3 regions of the Virgibacillus carmonensis genome follow, and region 3 is predicted to be linked to each of the others. Evidence: riboswitches for the same ligand, from Rfam matches in the RefSeq annotation. Region 3 holds a riboswitch; each other region holds the start of a gene.
What was found. A riboswitch is a leader RNA that binds a small molecule or an ion and turns the genes downstream of it on or off. The one in region 3 is predicted to bind S-adenosylmethionine.

Region 1: another riboswitch for S-adenosylmethionine. It lies ahead of AC3G7N_RS10030 (PLP-dependent aspartate aminotransferase family protein); the one in region 3 lies ahead of AC3G7N_RS02375 (methionine ABC transporter ATP-binding protein).
Region 2: another riboswitch for S-adenosylmethionine. It lies ahead of AC3G7N_RS12035 (methionine ABC transporter ATP-binding protein); the one in region 3 lies ahead of AC3G7N_RS02375 (methionine ABC transporter ATP-binding protein).

Annotation. Positions count from the first base shown of each region.
Region 1 is NZ_JBYQFJ010000010.1:52,979-59,153, forward strand. It holds gene treP (PTS system trehalose-specific EIIBC component) at 1-1,803, opposite strand, end outside; gene AC3G7N_RS10025 (PQQ-dependent sugar dehydrogenase) at 2,047-3,084, opposite strand; SAM riboswitch class I at 3,237-3,354, shown strand; gene AC3G7N_RS10030 (PLP-dependent aspartate aminotransferase family protein) at 3,469-5,214, shown strand; gene metX (homoserine O-acetyltransferase MetX) at 5,231-6,175, shown strand, end outside.
Region 2 is NZ_JBYQFJ010000013.1:77,169-83,343, reverse strand. It holds gene AC3G7N_RS12050 (M20 family metallopeptidase) at 1-260, opposite strand, end outside; gene AC3G7N_RS12045 (MetQ/NlpA family ABC transporter substrate-binding protein) at 443-1,252, opposite strand; gene AC3G7N_RS12040 (methionine ABC transporter permease) at 1,297-1,947, opposite strand; gene AC3G7N_RS12035 (methionine ABC transporter ATP-binding protein) at 1,937-2,968, opposite strand; SAM riboswitch class I at 3,040-3,143, opposite strand; SAM riboswitch class I at 3,247-3,350, opposite strand; gene AC3G7N_RS12030 (M20/M25/M40 family metallo-hydrolase) at 3,431-4,489, opposite strand; gene AC3G7N_RS12025 (thioredoxin family protein) at 4,623-5,171, shown strand; gene AC3G7N_RS12020 (potassium channel family protein) at 5,292-6,175, shown strand, end outside.
Region 3 is NZ_JBYQFJ010000002.1:218,601-224,775, reverse strand. It holds gene AC3G7N_RS02390 (hypothetical protein) at 1-35, opposite strand, end outside; gene AC3G7N_RS02385 (Cof-type HAD-IIB family hydrolase) at 210-995, opposite strand; gene AC3G7N_RS02380 (pyridoxal phosphate-dependent aminotransferase) at 1,187-2,365, shown strand; SAM riboswitch class I at 2,426-2,537, shown strand; gene AC3G7N_RS02375 (methionine ABC transporter ATP-binding protein) at 2,614-3,627, shown strand; gene AC3G7N_RS02370 (methionine ABC transporter permease) at 3,617-4,282, shown strand; gene AC3G7N_RS02365 (MetQ/NlpA family ABC transporter substrate-binding protein) at 4,299-5,120, shown strand; gene AC3G7N_RS02360 (YwbE family protein) at 5,174-5,371, shown strand; gene AC3G7N_RS02355 (M3 family oligoendopeptidase) at 5,565-6,175, opposite strand, start outside.

The DNA of each region.
Region 1 (6,175 bases), on a different contig from region 3:
ACTCTCAATAGAAAGGGGAGCCGGAACACCGCCAATTCCAATTGAATGAGCGGTTACACCTTGCATCATAATAATTGCACCAGCCAGGGAAGAACCGATTACTGCAGCTATAAACGGATATTTATAGCGTAAATTCACTCCGAACATTGCGGGTTCTGTAATTCCAAGCCACGCCGAAATTCCAGATGTTAACGAGAGTCCTTTTAGTTTTTCATTTTTAGCAGCTGCCCAAATTGCAAATACTGCTGCACCTTGCGCTATGTTGGAAAGTGCCAATATCGGCCACAAGAATGTGGTTCCCGTTGAACCAATTAATTGAATGTCTACTGCTAATAATGTATGGTGCATACCGGTTATTACAAGTGGTGCATAGATTGCTCCATATAATAGTCCACCGATAATAGGAAATGCATCGAATATATTAACAATACCATCCGTAATAAAGTTTCCTACTGCAAACATAACTGGACCAATTAAGATAAAGGTCAAGAACCCTGTTACAAGTAATGCAATTGGTGGCACGATTAACAATTGTAACGAATCCATTACTTTTTTCCTCAAATAGATTTCAATTTTTGCTAATACGTAGGAAGCAAATAATACTGGAAGAACTTGACCTTGGTAACCAATTTTATCAATTTCGAATCCGAATAAGTTCCATGTAGGAATAGTTCCCGCTTTCAATGCGTCACCATATGCATAAGCGTTTAACAAATCGGGGTGTACCATGATTAATCCGAGTACAATACCTAGGATTGGACTTCCACCAAATCGCTTCACTGCTGCCCAACCAATCAACGCTGGCAGGAATGTGAATGCTGTATTTGCGATAATATTAATCATGCTCGCAATACCAGCCCATTCAGGGTACATTTCAATTAGTGACTGTGTCTCACTAAATATTCCCTTTCCTACTAAAATATTATTGATACCAAGTAATAAACCAGCCGTTACGATAGCCGGAAGAATAGGAATGAATATATCCGCTAACGTTTTAATTCCACGTTGGAGTGGGTTTTGTTTTTGTGCACTGGCTGCTTTCACTTCATCTTTACTTGCTTCCTCTATACCTGTTTCTTTAAGTATTGCTGCATATACCTTATCAACTGTACCCTGACCAATTACGACCTGGAACTGACCACTTGACAAGAAAGATCCTTTAACAATATCAAGATTTTCTAATGCCTCATTATCTACTTTATCCTGGTCAACTAATGCGAAACGAAGACGAGTGACGCAATGTGTTGCCACATTTATGTTATCTTCCCCACCAAGTGAAGCTACAATATCCTGCGCTTCCTTTGCATAGCCAGTTTCCTTGATGCTCTTGGTTTTACGTTTCAGTGCGGTGTGAAATAATACTGATTTACCTGCTTCCACCACATTGTCCTCAGTCTTATCAAGCATTTCAAGCGCTTCACCATTTGTCATAATTACTGGTGTTATTGTGCTTTTCGCTTTTTCTCTAATAAAATTTAAATCAAAAGTTACGAGTGGGTCTCCAGTTTTAACCTGATCGCCTTGTTTTACATGCGCTTCGAAACCTTCTCCATCAAGAGAAACCGTTTCCAAACCGATGTGAATTAAAACCTCAATACCTGATTTGCTTTCAAGACCTACCGCATGTTTAGTTGGGAATATCTGTACAACTTTACCATCAAATGGTGCTACAACTTTTCCGTCACTTGGTTCTATTGCTAATCCATCACCCATCATCTTTTCAGAAAATGTTGGGTCTGGAACAGCATTAAGCTGCTTAATTTCACCACTAAGCGGTGCATATATGATTTCATTGTTACTCATAGTAAGTGCTCCCTCATTTCTATTTCTCTTTTAAACTTGTATATACATGTTTACTGAAATAGTATAACTTGTATATACATGTAATGCAAGGGCTTACATTCAACTGTTTAATTTAACCATTTATTTTGAAAACATTCACTACTGCTTACAATAATTTTTGGATTAGGGGATTTATCTTAGAATGGCAAAATCAATTATTATTAAATGCAAAAAGAGACTGCTAGTGAACAGCCTCTTCTATGTTCATTGCTGTATAAAGATTAAACGGTCATCATTTTCAGCAGGGTCGCCACGTCCGTCCGTGTTATTTGTTATAACATACAACCCTTTTTCTGTAGCCAGTACGTCACGGACACGACCCAGATTATCTATTAATAGTTTCACTTCATTACTGAAAGGATCAAATTCACGTACACCTTCTCCGCGTAAAGAAGCGAAATAAAATTCCCCATCTATATATGCCATACCTGAGGGAGCCCATGTTGATTCTCCTGAATGAACAACTGGCTCAATCATCCCTTCCCTTGATTGATCACCACGAATTATTGGCCATCCATAATTATTACCTTTTTGAATTCGGTTAATTTCATCATGAGCATTTGATCCATGTTCCATTGCATACAACGCCCCTTCTTCATCCCAGGCAAGTCCTTGTGGATTACGATGACCATACGTATATACATAGGAATTTTCAAACGGATTATCTTTCGGAATAGATCCATCTAAGTTCATTCGCAAAATTTTACCAGACAGGCTGTCCAGGACTTGAGCATTACTTTCTACAGTGGCATCACCAGTTGTAATATATACCTTGTCATCTGGTCCAATCGCGATTCTGCCACCTTGATGAAATTTCCCACCTGGAATCTTATCTAGCAATACTTCTATCTCCTTCCAATTGTTCGAAGCTTCTTTCATTTTAATGACACGTTGATAATATTCCCCATTTTCTTGGTATGAATAATAAGCAAAAGCCTCTTTTGTTTTTGTAAAATTCGCTGGCATAGCAATGCCTAATAAACCAGCTTCAGGCTGATTTGATATATTCTTTTCAAAGCTAACGGTTTTCTTCGATTGCTCTCCATTTTTTACAGTTACAATTGCCCCAGTTCGCTCACTGATATAAAACGTACCATTTGCAAGTTGTATTTCCCAGGGTTCGTCTAGATTTTGAGCAACCACCTTGCGTTGTTCATTAGGAGTCGGGGTTTTCACTTTATGTTTTTCAGAACATCCAACTAATAGGAAAAACAGACAAGACATTACTAAAAACATTCGCATATTGGAACACCTCTTATCAGACTTATTTGCTCCAGTTTATCGATAATCTAGATTGCTTTCAAATTAAACTTAAACTAAATTTAAATATTTTTTCAAATAACTGTTGACGGATGAACATTTTTAGATATATAATTGTCATTAAATTTAAATAACTCTTATCAAGAGTGGCGGAGGGAATAGGCCCTGTGATGCCCGGCAACCATCAAGCTAGATTTCTAGCCTTGAAAGGTGCTAAATCCTACAGGTCATTTATGATCTGGAAGATAAGGGGAGGATCGTCGTTACATAAACGCCCTCTTCTTAGGAAGGGGGATTTTTGTTTTCCCTCCTTTCTAACCTACCAGACCATTAATAATAGGCCAACTACAAAAGGAGGAATTATTAATGTCAAATTTCAATCTTCACAATCCAGAAACTGTACTACTGCATGGTGGTCAAGAGCCTGATCCAGCAACAGGATCTCGGGCTGTACCTATTTACCAAACAACTTCCTATTCATTTCGCGATACGGAACATGCACAAGACTTATTCGGATTAAAGGAGCCTGGGAACATTTATTCACGGATTGGCAACCCTACCGTTGATGTTTTCGAACAACGTGTTGCATTACTTGAGGATGGTGTTGCTGCAGTAGCGACTTCATCTGGAATGGCAGCAATAACACTCGCAATTTTAAATATTGCTGGTGCAGGTGATGAAATCATTGCCGATAGTAATTTATATGGTGGAACTTACAACCTGTTTGCTAATACGTTACCTCGATATGGAATTAACGTTAAGTTTGTCAATGCCACTAATCCTGGTGAGATCGAAGAAGCAATAACAGATAAAACGAAAGCTGTTTTTGGAGAAATTATCACCAATCCTAGCTTACATGTATTCGATGTTGAGGAAATTGCAGCGATTGCTCACAGTCACAACATTCCACTTATTATTGATAACACATTTGCAACGCCCTATATCACCAAGCCACTAACTTGGGGAGCTGATATAGTCGTCCATTCTGCTACAAAATGGATTGGAGGTCACGGTACCGCGATTGGCGGGATTGTTGTGGATGGCGGCCGTTTTAACTTTGATAATGAAAAATTCCCTGGATTTATTGAAGCCGATGAAAGTTACCACGGAATTCGCTACGTGGATATCGGCCCAGCAGCATTTGCAACAAAATTACGGGTGCAGCTATTGCGCGATATCGGGGCATGTTTGAGTCCACACAATGCGTTTTTACTTTTACAAGGTTTGGAAACATTGCATTTACGGATTGAAAGACATAACAAAAATGCCAAAGAAGTCGCCGACTTTTTGCAAAACCATCCAGCAGTTGAATGGGTTAACTATCCTGGACTAAAAGAACATCCATCTTATGAATTGGCAAAGAAATACTTTAAAAATGGTTATGGCTCTATCATAACGTTTGGGATTAAGGGTGGTCGCGCAGCAGGTACAAAATTGATCGACAACGTTACACTTTGGTCACACGTGGCAAATGTTGGAGATGCGAAATCACTCATTATTCACCCAGCTTCAACAACACACCAACAACTAAGTGCGGAAGACTTGGAAAAAAGTGGCGTTTCTGAAGAATTAATTCGACTTTCAATTGGTATTGAATCAACAGAAGATATTTTAACCGATTTAGATCAAGCTATTGCAAAAGCAACAAATGAAGACCTAACGATTCCTCTAACAACAGAAGACACTGTAAAATGGTTGGTCGGCTCACCTTTTAAAAGAGATCAGGGTGCTGTAAGTAAGAAAGTAATTGCATTTTTTGATTCTGGTGATCCTTCGAGCCATCTAAATAGAAGTGCAGAGCAACTACAGCAATTGGGCTTTTATATTGTACCAATTACTGAATCAGAACAGGAAAGTTCCTACAAACAACTAGCAGATATTCCGTTTGACATTGATGCAGTTTGGTTTAATGGAAAGGTTTTACCAACAACAATTGAACAACTCATTAATAAACAGGTGAAAATAGTTTGGGCTGAAGAGCCGGCAGTTTCCGATCAAGCATTAGAAAACGCTGAGGCAGCTGGAATTACCGTTATTTCTGGTAAAAACCCTTTTCATGAAACAATCCGTATAAGGGGAAATAGCCCATTAAATATACCTGTTGAAGTTTAAACGAAGGAGGGGTCATATGGAAATATTTCAGAAAACCTTTTCAACAACAGAAAATATATCCATTGGCCCACTCCCTCTAATTTCTGGTGAAGTAATCGATGACGTAACATTACAATATGAGCGTGTTGGGCCAATTGATGCACCGGTCATATTAGTATGTCATGCTCTAACAGGAAATCATATTACAGTCGGTACAACCGAATCACCAGGATGGTGGCATGGGTTAATTGGTAAGCAAAAGTACATTAATACAGAAAAGTTTCAAGTAATCACATTTAATGTACTCGGCGGTTGTGATGGCTCAACAGGACCCGGTTCCCTTAATCCCGGAACAGATGAAGTTTATCGAACAACTTTTCCTTCCATTACAATTCGTGATATGGTGCATGCACAATACCAGGCATTGAGGGAGTTAGAAATCAACAACCTAATAGCGGTTATCGGTGGGTCTCTTGGTGGAATGCAAGTGCTAGAATGGGGTATTCTCTATCCGACAATAATGGAGAAACTAATTGTTCTAGCAGCGACCCCTTTCTTCTCTGATTACGGAATTGCTTTTAACCATATTGCATTATCCGCGATCAAACAGGATCCTGTTAAAGGATTGGAAATAGCACGAATGATTGGCATGGTGACCTATCGAAGTTCTTCTTTATTTACAGACAGATTCAACCGGGAAAAGGTAAATTCCAAATATGAAGTGTCATCTTATTTGAATTATCAGGGGCAGAAATTAGTTCAACGATTTGACCCCAACAGCTATAGTTACTTATTACGAGCGATGAATGGGCACGACATTGGTGACTGCCGTGGTGGATGGCAACAAGCATCCAAGAAGTTCAAGCGACCATTACTAGCCATAAGTTTCGAAAATGACTTAATATACGAACCACACCATATTAAAGCTTTAACAGAGGTCATGCCAACCAGTTCCTATCACCATATTCAAACCAATTTTGGT
Region 2 (6,175 bases), on a different contig from region 3:
AATCCAATTCGTAGCCCTTCTTTTTCCCCTTTTCTTTTAGCCAAGAAAGCTGTCTCATGTCCAGCAACCCCCTTTTCAACAACAAACCCTTCCTTTCCAAGAATGTCCGTTAACAATTCGGAAGCGAAAAATTCCTCATTTCCAATTTCAGGTCTATTGTGGATCGCATGACTTGTTTTAATATAGCGTTCTTTATTTTCTTCTACATTGTCGATAATACGCTTTTTTATTTTTTCCAAGCTTTGTGTAACTACACTCATCTATTCACCTCATCTATTTTTTATTAATAGTACTTGTTCACAAAGTCACCAAATTAGAAACAAGAAGTTCAAGGCGGTGAAGTCTTGAGGACCGGAATGTAGGTTACTGCTACATGAGGACCGGAAAGACAAGCCAACGAAGAAATTCGTAGTTTATCATTTGGTGACTTTGTGAACACCCTCTACCAGCCAATATTACTTAACGGTACAAATGTTGGTATCTGATTTCCATCATACTCTTTTTGGATTAACTCCTTTACTTCTTCTGATTGATAAATATCTGCTAGCTTCTGCAGTGTTTTGTCATCTTTGTTTTTTTCTTGAACGGCAATAATATTTATATATGGTGTAGCTGTTTCATTTTCATGAAAAATAGAATCGCCTAATGGACTAAATCCAGCATCAACTGCAATACCATTATTAATAATAGATGCAGCTACATCTGGTAAGACCCTTGGAGTTTGAGCAGCCACAAGTGTTTCAAACTTTAAATTTTTTGGGTTTTCTACAATCTTATCTACTGAACCATTACCATCAAAATTTTCTTCTAATTTAATTAAACCAGCTGACTGAAGGAGTAATAATGCACGTCCCATATTTGTTGCTTCCTTTGGTAAGGCAATTGACGAACCTTCTGGAATTTCTTCAGGTGAATCATATTTATCGGAATAAAGACCCATTGGCGCTATAACTGTAGTTGCAATTGGTACTAAATCCAAATCATGTTCTTTTATAAATGAATCGAAATAAGAAACTGTTTGAAAGGCATTCGCATCGATTTCCCCTTCAGCAAGTGCCAAGTTTGGTTGTACATAGTCGGAAAATTTAACGATTTCAACGTTAATTCCCTCTTCTTTCGCCTTTTCTGCAATAAAATCCCAAATCGTTGTGTCAGAGCCGCTAATTCCTACTGAAACAGTTGATTCGTCATTTGAGCAGGCACTAGTTATCACCGCTAAACTTATAAATAATAAAAGTCCAATTCTTTTCATGTTGTTTTATCCCCTTTTTGTCTAGTTCATTTTTTTGTGTTTTTTTATCTTCGCCTGATTTTTCTAGATAAAATATTTCCTGTCGTTTGTAATCCTTGCACCATTACGACAAGAATGGCTACTGTAATAATCATCACTACCGTATCGAATCGTTGGTATCCATATGTAATGGCTAAATCACCAAGTCCTCCTCCACCAATCGCACCAGCCATAGCGGAAGCGCCAACAAGTCCTATTGTTGCAATTGTTAATCCCAGTAGTAGTGAGCTTAATGCTTCTGGTATTAAAAAACGGGTAATGATTTGTCTCGGTGTCGCTCCCATCGATTGCGCTGCTTCCATCACACCAGGATCAACTTCTAACAGCGAGTTTTCTATCAACCTGGCAATATAAGGACCAGAAAATAAAACCATTGGGACGATTGCCGCAGCAGTTCCTATCGAGGTTCCAACGATCAACCTGGTAAATGGTATAACTACCACAAGAAGGATAATAAACGGTATAGAACGGAACAAGTTCACGATTGTATTTAGTACACTAAAAACGGCAGCGTTCTCCCATAAATGTCCTTTACGTGTTACAACTAATAAAATTCCGAGCGGCAATCCGATTACCGTAGCAAAAATTAATGAAAATGCAACCATTGTAATGGTCTCTCCTAATGCTACAATAATTTGATCAAAGTCAACTAACATCCTCTAGCACCTCCTTGATTGTTACTTCTTGCTGGTTGATATGCATAATAACTCTACTAATCTCTTTCGCCGAACCCTCAAACTTCACAATCAAATTACCAAGGGATGTTCCTTGTAATTCTGTTATACTACCAAACAACACATTTACTTCTACATCGAATTTTTTCGCTATTTGTGATAAAAGTGGATGTCCAGCCGATTCACCGACAAACACAATCCGATAAATCTGATTGGTAGCTTCTTGCGCTCGAATTAATCGGTAAACTGATTCTGGTATCTCATCATGCATGACTGTGCTAACGAAATTATGAGCAGTTTTTGTTTTTGGTTGAGCAAACACATCAAAAGTTGATCCAGATTCAATCACCTTTCCACTTTCTAGCACTGCGACCTTATCGCAGATTTCCCGGATGACTCCCATCTCATGTGTAATGATTAAAATCGTGATTTTATACTCCTGATTTATTTTTTTCAACAGTTTTAAAATGTCATTTGTCGTCTGCGGATCAAGCGCTGATGTTGCTTCATCACACAATAATACGGATGGCTTTGTTGCTAATGCCCGTGCAATTCCTACTCGTTGTTTTTGCCCACCTGAAAGTTGGTCTGGATAATTATCTGCCTTATCACGTAACCCAACAAAATCTAACATCTCGAAAACTCTTTTTTTTACTTCTTCCTTTGGTGTCTTCATTAGCAGTAATGGCATTGCCACGTTTGTAAAAACTGTTTTTGAATTCAGGAGGTTAAAGTGTTGAAAAATCATTCCAATATTTCGCTTTGCTTCACGTAGTTCTTTTGGCGTAAGACTGAGTAAGTCCTGATTGTTTACAATTACTTTTCCTGATGTTGGACGTTCGAGCAGATTCACACAGCGTACTAACGAGCTTTTTCCAGCCCCACTAAAACCAATCACCCCGTATATTTCACCTTTTTCGATATGTAAGTCAACATCGTCTAATGCTTTTACTTGTGTTCCGTTACCTTGATAAACCTTCGTTACGTTCTCAAAAGTAATCATATTTTCCCTCCTTAAAATGCAAAAATGCCTCTTCTTAATAAAATAAGAAGAGGCATCATAAAACTTCCCTCTTCTCATCTATCAAGCTTACTGCTTGCTGGAATTGGCACGTTACTAAAAAAAGTACGCTGCCGAGGTATCGTAGGGCCAGTCCCTCCACCTCTCTAGATAAGAAGTTGCTATTCAGTTTTTAAATAAAGCGAAGGCGACTGTTTAAGAATTAAAAAAATCCCTCCTTATGATAATAAGAAGAGATTTGGATATACATCCGCCCACTCTTCTTATTTTTCAAGCTAATGCTTGTTGGATTTAGCACAGTACTTTTAAAAGTCCGTTGCCGAGGTATCGCAGGGCCAAGTCCCTCCACCTCTCTGAATAAGAAGTTCACTATTTAATTACTTAATACAATACTACCGTCATGAAATTTTGTCAAACAGTTTTTTCACTATTTTATAATTTTTCTCAGTCTTCTAATGGGTTTAAACTTTCTTCACCGGTTAAATTGGCTATCATCGTCACAAGTAGCTCAATTTCTTCATCAATATCCTCATAGCTAGCTGTTTCTACAGGTGAATGCATGTACCGTAATGGTAGTGAAACAAGTGATACTGGCACACCACGCCCTGTTAAACGCATTTTGTCGGCATCTGTGCCTGTCATTCTTGGTGTTAACTCATATTGTATATCCATATTTAAGTCTTTAGCCGTTTTTTCAAGCAGTTTATTAATTTTGATGTTTATCGGTGCTCCTTTAGCAAGAACTGGACCGCCATCTAAACAAACATCACCATGCTTATTTTTATCAACGGCTGGATAGTCCGTTGCAAAGGTAACGTCACAAGCGATTGCCATCGTTGGTTCGATTCCTGCAGCGGCAAAATAGGCTCCACCCATATTTGTTTCTTCATTCACCGTACTAGCAGCGTACACTCCTACTTTACAGCCTTGATCAGCCAATCGCTTTAGAACTTCTGCAACAATAAATGAACCTGTGCGGTTATCCAAACCACGGCCTGCTATATAACGATCCATTAATGGTTCCGGATCTGTTTTATATACGGCAAGATCTCCTATTTGCACATATTTTCCCATCTCTTCTTTAGATCTACATCCACAATCAATAAATAAATCTTCAAGTCCAAATTCATTTTTAAGACCGCCGTGGTGCTGTGCATTCACACCGATAACACCAGTCACTGTTTTTTCATAGCCTAGTATTGTAACTTTCATTCCTACTGCAGCTTTTGGGTTAATTCCTCCCATTTTATCAAAATGCAAAAACCCTTTTTCATCGATACGATTTATTACTAATGCAATTTCATCACAATGCCCTGCGAGTAAAACCTTAAAGGGTGCATCTGGGTTTAGAACACCAATTGCGTTACCCGCATTATCCGTGCGAATCTCATCGGCAAAATCTTGAACATAGTTTATCCATTTCTTCTGAATATGCATTTCATTACTTGATGGTGACGGTGTTTTTAATAATTCTAATAGAAAATTTCTGTTTGCTTGTTCCATTAAAAGTTCCTCCTACTAAATTTATTCTCCTATAATCATAGCAAATTTTATTGCGGTAAGCACTTTTGTTTACGAACCATGTCTAGTTGGGTAAAATTTGACAAAGACTTGTATACAAAGGAGAGAAATTTGAATGACGTTAAATGAGTGGTATGAAAAAGGAATGTCACCTGACGCATATATCGAATCAATGGAAAAACATAAAGAAAATTTAATACATATTTATGATCACTTCACGGTTCCAAATGATGAGGAATTTTTCCAACATGTAAGTAGAAAGCGGCTTCGAGTGTTGGTTTTGACGGAAGATTGGTGTGGAGATGCCATGTTAAATGTACCAATTTTATTGCGTATCGCCGAGTATACCAATATGGAAGTGGCTTTGTTTCCGAGAGACGCGAATTTAGAACTCATGGATCAGTATCTTACGAACGGAAAATCAAAATCCATACCAATATTTGTTTTCATCGATGAAGCAGGTAATGAAGTAGCAAAGTGGGGACCTCGAGCAGACAAGATTCAACAATTTCTTGATGATTCTCGTACAAATTTACCTAATAAGGACGCTGATGACTACAAAGAAAAGCTCAACGAAATGCTACTCTTCATGACAAAATCATTTCGCGATAACACTGATTTCTGGGATGAAGTATATCAAAGCATTAAAAAAACAATACAATAACCCTGAATTGAAAAAGGCATCCTGCTTGGATGTCTTTTTTTACGTTTATTCGTCCATACTGTAAGAAAAAAGAAAGCATTAGCTAAACATTAAAAAATAACTATAAATAAAGGTGAAATCATGCGTATTGAACTATTTAAACACATATATTTCCGGTTACCAATTATTCTGAGGCTATTGATTTCTGTATTTCTACTCATGCTCTCGTTTGGCGCTATCATCCACTTTGTTGAGCCAAATGAATTTCCGACCATTTTTGATGGTGTTTGGTGGGCATTTGTAACGGGAGCGACAGTTGGGTATGGTGATTATGTACCGTTAACAGTTCCTGGAAAGGTTATAGGTATTTTGTTGATTCTATCGGGTGGTGGACTACTTACTTTTTATATTACGACTGTATCAGCGGAAACCATTAAACATGAAAGTAGTTTATCTAAAGGAAAAGTTACATACAAAGGAAGTGATCATATCATTATTGTTGGCTGGAATGAGCGTACCAGACAACTTATCGATATCATCATATCCAAGGATAAACTTACCCAAATTGTTCTCATTGACCACAGCTTACAGCAGCTACCTTATCAAGAAATACCTGTACACTTTATACATGGTGATGCTAGTGAAGATGAGACACTTTTAAAAGCAAACATAGACAAAGCCAAATCTGTTTTAGTAACGGCAGATACGACGAAAAAGGAAAAACAAGCTGATCATCACACAGTTTTGACGACAGTGGCCATGAGAGGAAATAACCAGTCGGTGACTTTAATTGCAGAAATTTTATCGGTCAAGCAACTTGATAATGCATTGCGAGCAGGTGCTACCTCTGTCGTTCAACCAAATAACTTTTTAAGTAGTATGCTCTATCATGAGCTTTTTTTCCCTGAAACGAATAGTCCAATCGAATTAGTGACAACTCTTCTAGAGAATCAACAGTTTATAAAACGTACGCTTCCAGCTGATTTAGTGAACAAATCGTATATGAACGGTGTCGTCTATTTTCT
Region 3 (6,175 bases):
TTAATGATAGATAGTTTTTCTTCAAAAGTTAGCATAATTCCTCCGTTTACCATTGATTTGACTTGTAGTTAGTATAGCCTTATATCTCGGTTTCATAAAATGGAGACGATCGTTTACGATCAACTCTCGGCCGAGGACGAGCGACTTTTTTACGATTACGATCAACTCTCAGTCGGAGACGATCAACTTCCTTACGATTACGATCAACTTTATTCCACTAATCCAAGCGTTTTTAATCCGTTATAAATTCCTGAATTGGATACGGTTGTTGTACGTTTTTTTGCATAGGCAAACAAGTCTGGGTGGGCGTTACCCATGGCAAAACCCTCCCCGACGGTTTGAAGCATTTCTTTGTCATTCATGCCATCACCGAATGCAATCGCATCTTCTTTTCTACGGCCCAACTTTTTAAGGACAGTTTTGATTGCTTCACCTTTGTTGACGTTTTTTCGAATGACATCAAAGCAATTATTAATTCCGCCGACATTCACTGGTGATAGATACAAATTTTCATCTATGGAATAAAGGGCAAGATCATCATCGTCGATATTAATCAATGTCATACTTAAAATGTCATTTTTTATATCTGGCGTTATTTGATCATTTTCCTTTAGAAGAAATGCATTAATAAATGCCTTTGTAGCGCGTGAATCAGGTGCTGAGTAATAATTCTTTTCGCTTGTATAGACGACAATTTCATGGTCGTGTTTGTCAGCTGTCTCCAGGAAATGTTCAACGGTACTGGTATCCATCGGTTCATCTACTACTGTTTCATTTTGATAGATCGCAAATGCACCGTTATATCCAATAAAAGAATCAATCGATAGTTCTTCAGCCAAATCGTAAATTTCATGGAGTGGGCGCCCTGTGGAAAGAAAGACTTCCATACCCTGTTTTTTAACTTGTTCGATTGCATTTTTTGTAGAGTCCATAACAGTATGATCAGGTCGCAAAATAGTCCCATCTATATCTAAAAATAGTGTGTTGTATGTCATTGTTGATCTCCTTACCTTTTTTATTATCTTGTAATAGTACCATAATAGTCCACTTTTATCTAAAATGTGGATATATTGGTTGTATTATCATTAGAAAGATATGTGAGATGGTGTTGCATTTTTCTTCCTTTACAAACCACTAATCAGAGGCTATTATTAGTAGCAATTATCAGAATTGGGGAGTGAGAGATTTGCATAGGTTTGAACAGTCTGAGGCATTGAAACGTTTGCCAGAGCAATTTTTTGCGAAGCTTGTAAAAAAAGTGCAGCAACTGCAAAACGAGGGACACGACGTGATTAACTTGGGGCAGGGAAATCCAGATTTACCTTCACCCGATCATATTGTTGAGTCATTACAAAATGCTGCAGAAGATCCAATCAATCATAAATATTCACCGTTTCAGGGTTTCGGGTATGCTAAACAAGCGATGGCTGACTTTTACAAAAGGGAATATGGGGTTGAGGTCGATCCAGAAACGGAGGTGGCCATCATGTTTGGGGCTAAATCCGGCCTTGTTGAGCTGAGCCAATGCCTGCTAAATCCAGGTGATACGGCATTGTTACCTGATCCAGGTTACCCGGATTATATGTCAGGTATTGCACTTGCAGATGCAAAAACGGAAATGATGCCATTACTTGAGGATCATAATTTTTTACCTGATTATGGCCAGATTCGAGATGACGCATTGGACAGAGCGAAATTAATGTTTTTAAATTATCCAAATAACCCGACGTCAGCGACTGCTACAAAGGAATTCTTCGATGAAACTGTTGAGGTTGCAAAAAAACATGGTATCTGTGTGTTGCATGACTTTGCGTATGGTGCGATTGGGTTTGATGGGCAGAAGCCACAAAGTTTCTTGCAGTCAGAAGGGGCAAAGGACATTGGAATCGAGATGTACACCTTATCGAAAACATATAATATGGCTGGCTGGCGTGTTGCGTTTGCCGTTGGGAATAAGTCAGTAATTGAAAGCATAAATTTAATCCAGGATCATGTTCACGTTAGCTTGTTTGGTGGGATTCAACAAGCTGCAGCGACTGCACTGAACAGTGACCAGGAAGCGGTACAAAAATTAGTGTCGACATACGAAGAACGCCGAAATTGCTTTATCGAAAAGCTAAATGAAATCGGCTGGAAGGTTGAGGCGCCAAACGGAACATTTTTCGCTTGGTTACCAGTTCCAGAGGGCTATACCTCAGAAGAATTTGCAGACTTGCTACTAGAAAAAGCACATGTTGTTACAGCACCTGGAAATGGCTTTGGCCCGGCAGGAGAAGGATATGTGCGGATAGGATTGTTAGCTGATGAAAATCGACTGTCGGAAGCGGTACGTAGAATCGGAAAATTAAATCTTTTCCGAAAATAATTATTGACAAATATGAAAAACGGCTATATGATTAGTCTTATTAAAATTTTACAACTACATATCTTATCCAGAGTGACGGAGGGACTAGGCCCATTGATGTCACAGCAACCTTCCGTTTTGGAGTGGTGCTATTTCCTGCAGAATGATAGTTTACCATTCTGAAAGATAAGGATTGAATACAAACTCAACTCCCTCTTTCATTTTGGAAGAGGGTTTTTGTGTTCTTGAGAGGGAGAGGGGGGTAAGCGATGATTGAACTTCAAGATATTGAAAAGGTTTATCAAACGAAACATGAGAAAATTATCGGGGTTGACCGTGTATCACTGCAAGTGAAAAAGGGGGAGGTATACGGGATTGTTGGCTATAGTGGTGCTGGAAAAAGTACGTTGCTTCGCTGTATGAATATTTTGGAACGCCCTACATCAGGAAGCGTCTTGGTTGATGGGGTTAATCTACTAGCCTTGCCTCCGAAAGCGTTACGAACAGCACGACAATCAATCGGCATGATATTTCAAGGTTTCTATTTAGTCGCTTCTAAAACGGTGTTTGAAAATGTTGCGTTTGCGTTAAAGGCAGCTGGGCTGAGTAAAGATGCCCGAAAAGATAGAGTAGTAGAGTTGTTGGATTTAGTAGGTTTAACCGACAAGATCAATCATTATCCAGCGCAGTTAAGCGGGGGGCAAAAGCAACGCGTTAGTATCGCAAGAGCTCTTGCAAATAATCCGAAAGTACTGTTGTGTGATGAGGCCACATCAGCGCTTGATCCTAGTACAACAAAGTCCATTCTGGCATTATTGAAACAGATTAATGTAGAGCTCGGTATCACGATAGTCGTGATCACACATGAGATGGAAGTTGTCAAAGAAATTTGTCACCGATGTGCCGTAATGCAGGATGGGAGGATTGTTGAGGAAGGTGCTGTTTATGATATTTTTTCCGATCCAAAAGAAGGGCTAACGAAAAAGTTTATTCAAACTGTACTGCAATTTTCATTACCTGATAAATTGTTAGCAAGATGTAAAGGTACATTGATTAAGCTTCAATTTCGAGGAGAGCTCGCAAAAGAAGCAATTGTATCTGATATGCTTCAAGGATATCGGGTTAGCGGAAACATTTTACATGGAAAAGTTGAATACATTCAGGATGCGCCGCTCGGAATTTTTGTCATGGAGTTAAATGGTGATAGAGATGAAGTGGAAAAAGCAATTACTTATCTGATGAATCGCGTGAAACAGGTGGAGGTGATTCAGCATGGAGTTTAGTCGTCTAATCGATATTTTGCCAGAACTTAATTTGGCATTCTTTCAAACGTTGTACATGGTTGGTGTAGCGTTAGTGATTGCTATCGTAATCGGACTACCACTTGGAATAGTATTGTATGTCACAGATCGAGGGCTATTTTTGGAAAATAAAGTGGTAAAAAGCATCGCTGGGGTAGTGACCAATCTAATTCGTTCGGTACCATTTATTATTTTACTAGTTTTCTTATTGCCTTTTACGAACTACATATTAGGTACGACAATTGGACCCACCGCTGCTGCAGTCCCATTATCAGTTGCTGCTATCCCATTTTTTGCAAGAATAGTGGAGTCTGCTGCGCGTGAAATTGATAAAGGTGTGATTGAAGCGGCAATTTCTGTTGGCGCTTCGCCGTGGATGATTATTAAAGATATTATTCTACCTGAAGCTAAGCCTGGAATTATTAGTGGATTAACGATTACGACGATCAGTTTAATCGGGTATTCCGCAATGGCAGGCACAATCGGTGGCGGTGGTATTGGTGATCTAGCGATTCGATATGGCTATTACCGCTACGATGATATGGTGATGTACACGACTGTAATTGTATTGATTGTGCTGGTGCAAGTTATTCAATACACTGGTGATTTCATTGCAAGAGCAGTTAATAAACGATAATAAGGAGGATTTTACTATGAAAAAGGGATTAGGTCTAATTTTTACGTTAGTTATTTTATTGGTGCTGACGTCTTGTGGTTCTGGAGGGGCATCTGGTGAATCAAAAGATGACAAGACAATTACATTTGGTGCAACGGTTGGCCCTTACAGTGACATGGTAACTACAGCATTAAAGCCATTACTTGAGGAAAAAGGATATACAGTTAAAAATGTTGAGTTCAGTGATTACATTCAACCAAACAAAGCTTTGGATAACGGAGATTTGGATGCGAACTTATTTCAGCATAAGATATATTACGAAGCATTTGAGAAAGAGCATGGCATGGATTTGTCTGAGATAAAAATTGTTCCAACAGCTCCAATGGGTGTGTATTCTACTAAATTTGATTCGTTAGAGGACATAGAAGACGGAAGCACAATTACGATTGCGAATGATCCAACAAATTTAGCTAGAACATTGATTATGTTACAGGATGCAGGTCTTGTTACGATTAAGGATGATATTGATCCATTACGTGCGACGGTTGATGACGTGGTGGATAACCCGAAAAATCTAACATTCCAACAAGTGGAAGCTGGACAACTGCCACGAACAGTGGAGAGTGAAGATTTGGCTGCAGTCCCAGGAAATTATGCGCTAGCAGCAGATCTAGATTTATTGGATGCCTTGGTCCTAGAAAATATGCCTGATGACTACCGCAACCGAGTGGTTGTTAATACAAAAGATTTAGAAACAGAATGGGCAAAGGATATTAAAGAGGTAATTGAATCTCCGGAGTTCGAAAAAATAATCGATGAAGAGTTTAAAGGATTTGGCAAACCAGAGTGGATGAAGTAATTGATTCTGTCATGTATAATGTGAATAGCTTTAAACAGAGAGGATAGTTTGACATGACAATAGATGGAAGATATCGGGAACAGGTACAACCTGGACTTGAGGTTGATATTGTATTGAAAAAAGACCAACGTACTGGTCAACTGACCCATGGCGTTGTAAAAGATTTATTGACGAAGTCATCCTATCATCCACACGGCATCAAGGTTCGTCTTGAGGATGGGCAAGTTGGTCGCGTAAGTAATGGGAAGTAAATAACCGCTAACCTCTGATATAAGGAGGTAGCGGTTATTTTTTTATAGTAAAGAAAGTATAAACGAAAATCTGTCTAGCTTCAGCACCTAGACCCTCGAGACATAAGCAGTTCGCTTCTGCGCGAGGAAACCCATCCACACTGCGCCGCTCTGCTTATGCTTGTCGTGTCTTTCAAGGCGCCCTGAGCTTTTCTTATAGTGACTGATCATCTACTGAATCAAGCCACTCTTCAATCGTGTCTACTACAGATTCAACCGTTCCTTCTGTAAACGGTGATCGTAGGTTGGCTGATTCAACCAGCCCTAAAAATGCTTTTTGTCCACCTAGCTGACAAAGTTTAATGTAGTCATTCCACGCTTCCTTGTGATCTTCTTGTGCGCGTTTCCAGAACTGGAAAGCACAAATTTGAGCGAGTGTGTAGTCAATGTAATAAAACGGTACATCGTAAATATGACCTTGACGTTGCCAAAACCTTCCTGATTCTAGATAGTCATTTCCATCATAATCACGGTGTGGCAAATAGGTTTTTTCAAGCTTCTTCCATGCTTGGTTTCGGTCTTCTGGAGTCCATTCGGGATTTTCATAAACAAGATGTTGGAATTCATCTACCGCGACGCCATATGGTAAAAACTGTAAACCGTCTGCCAAATGGGAGTATTTATACTTCTCGGTATCATCTTGGAAGAATAATTCCATCCATGGCCATGTGAAAAATTCCATGCTCATCGAGTGAATTTCTGCTGCTTCATGCGTCGGAAATCCGTATTCAGGGATACCAATATGCCGGCTCTCATAAACCTGGA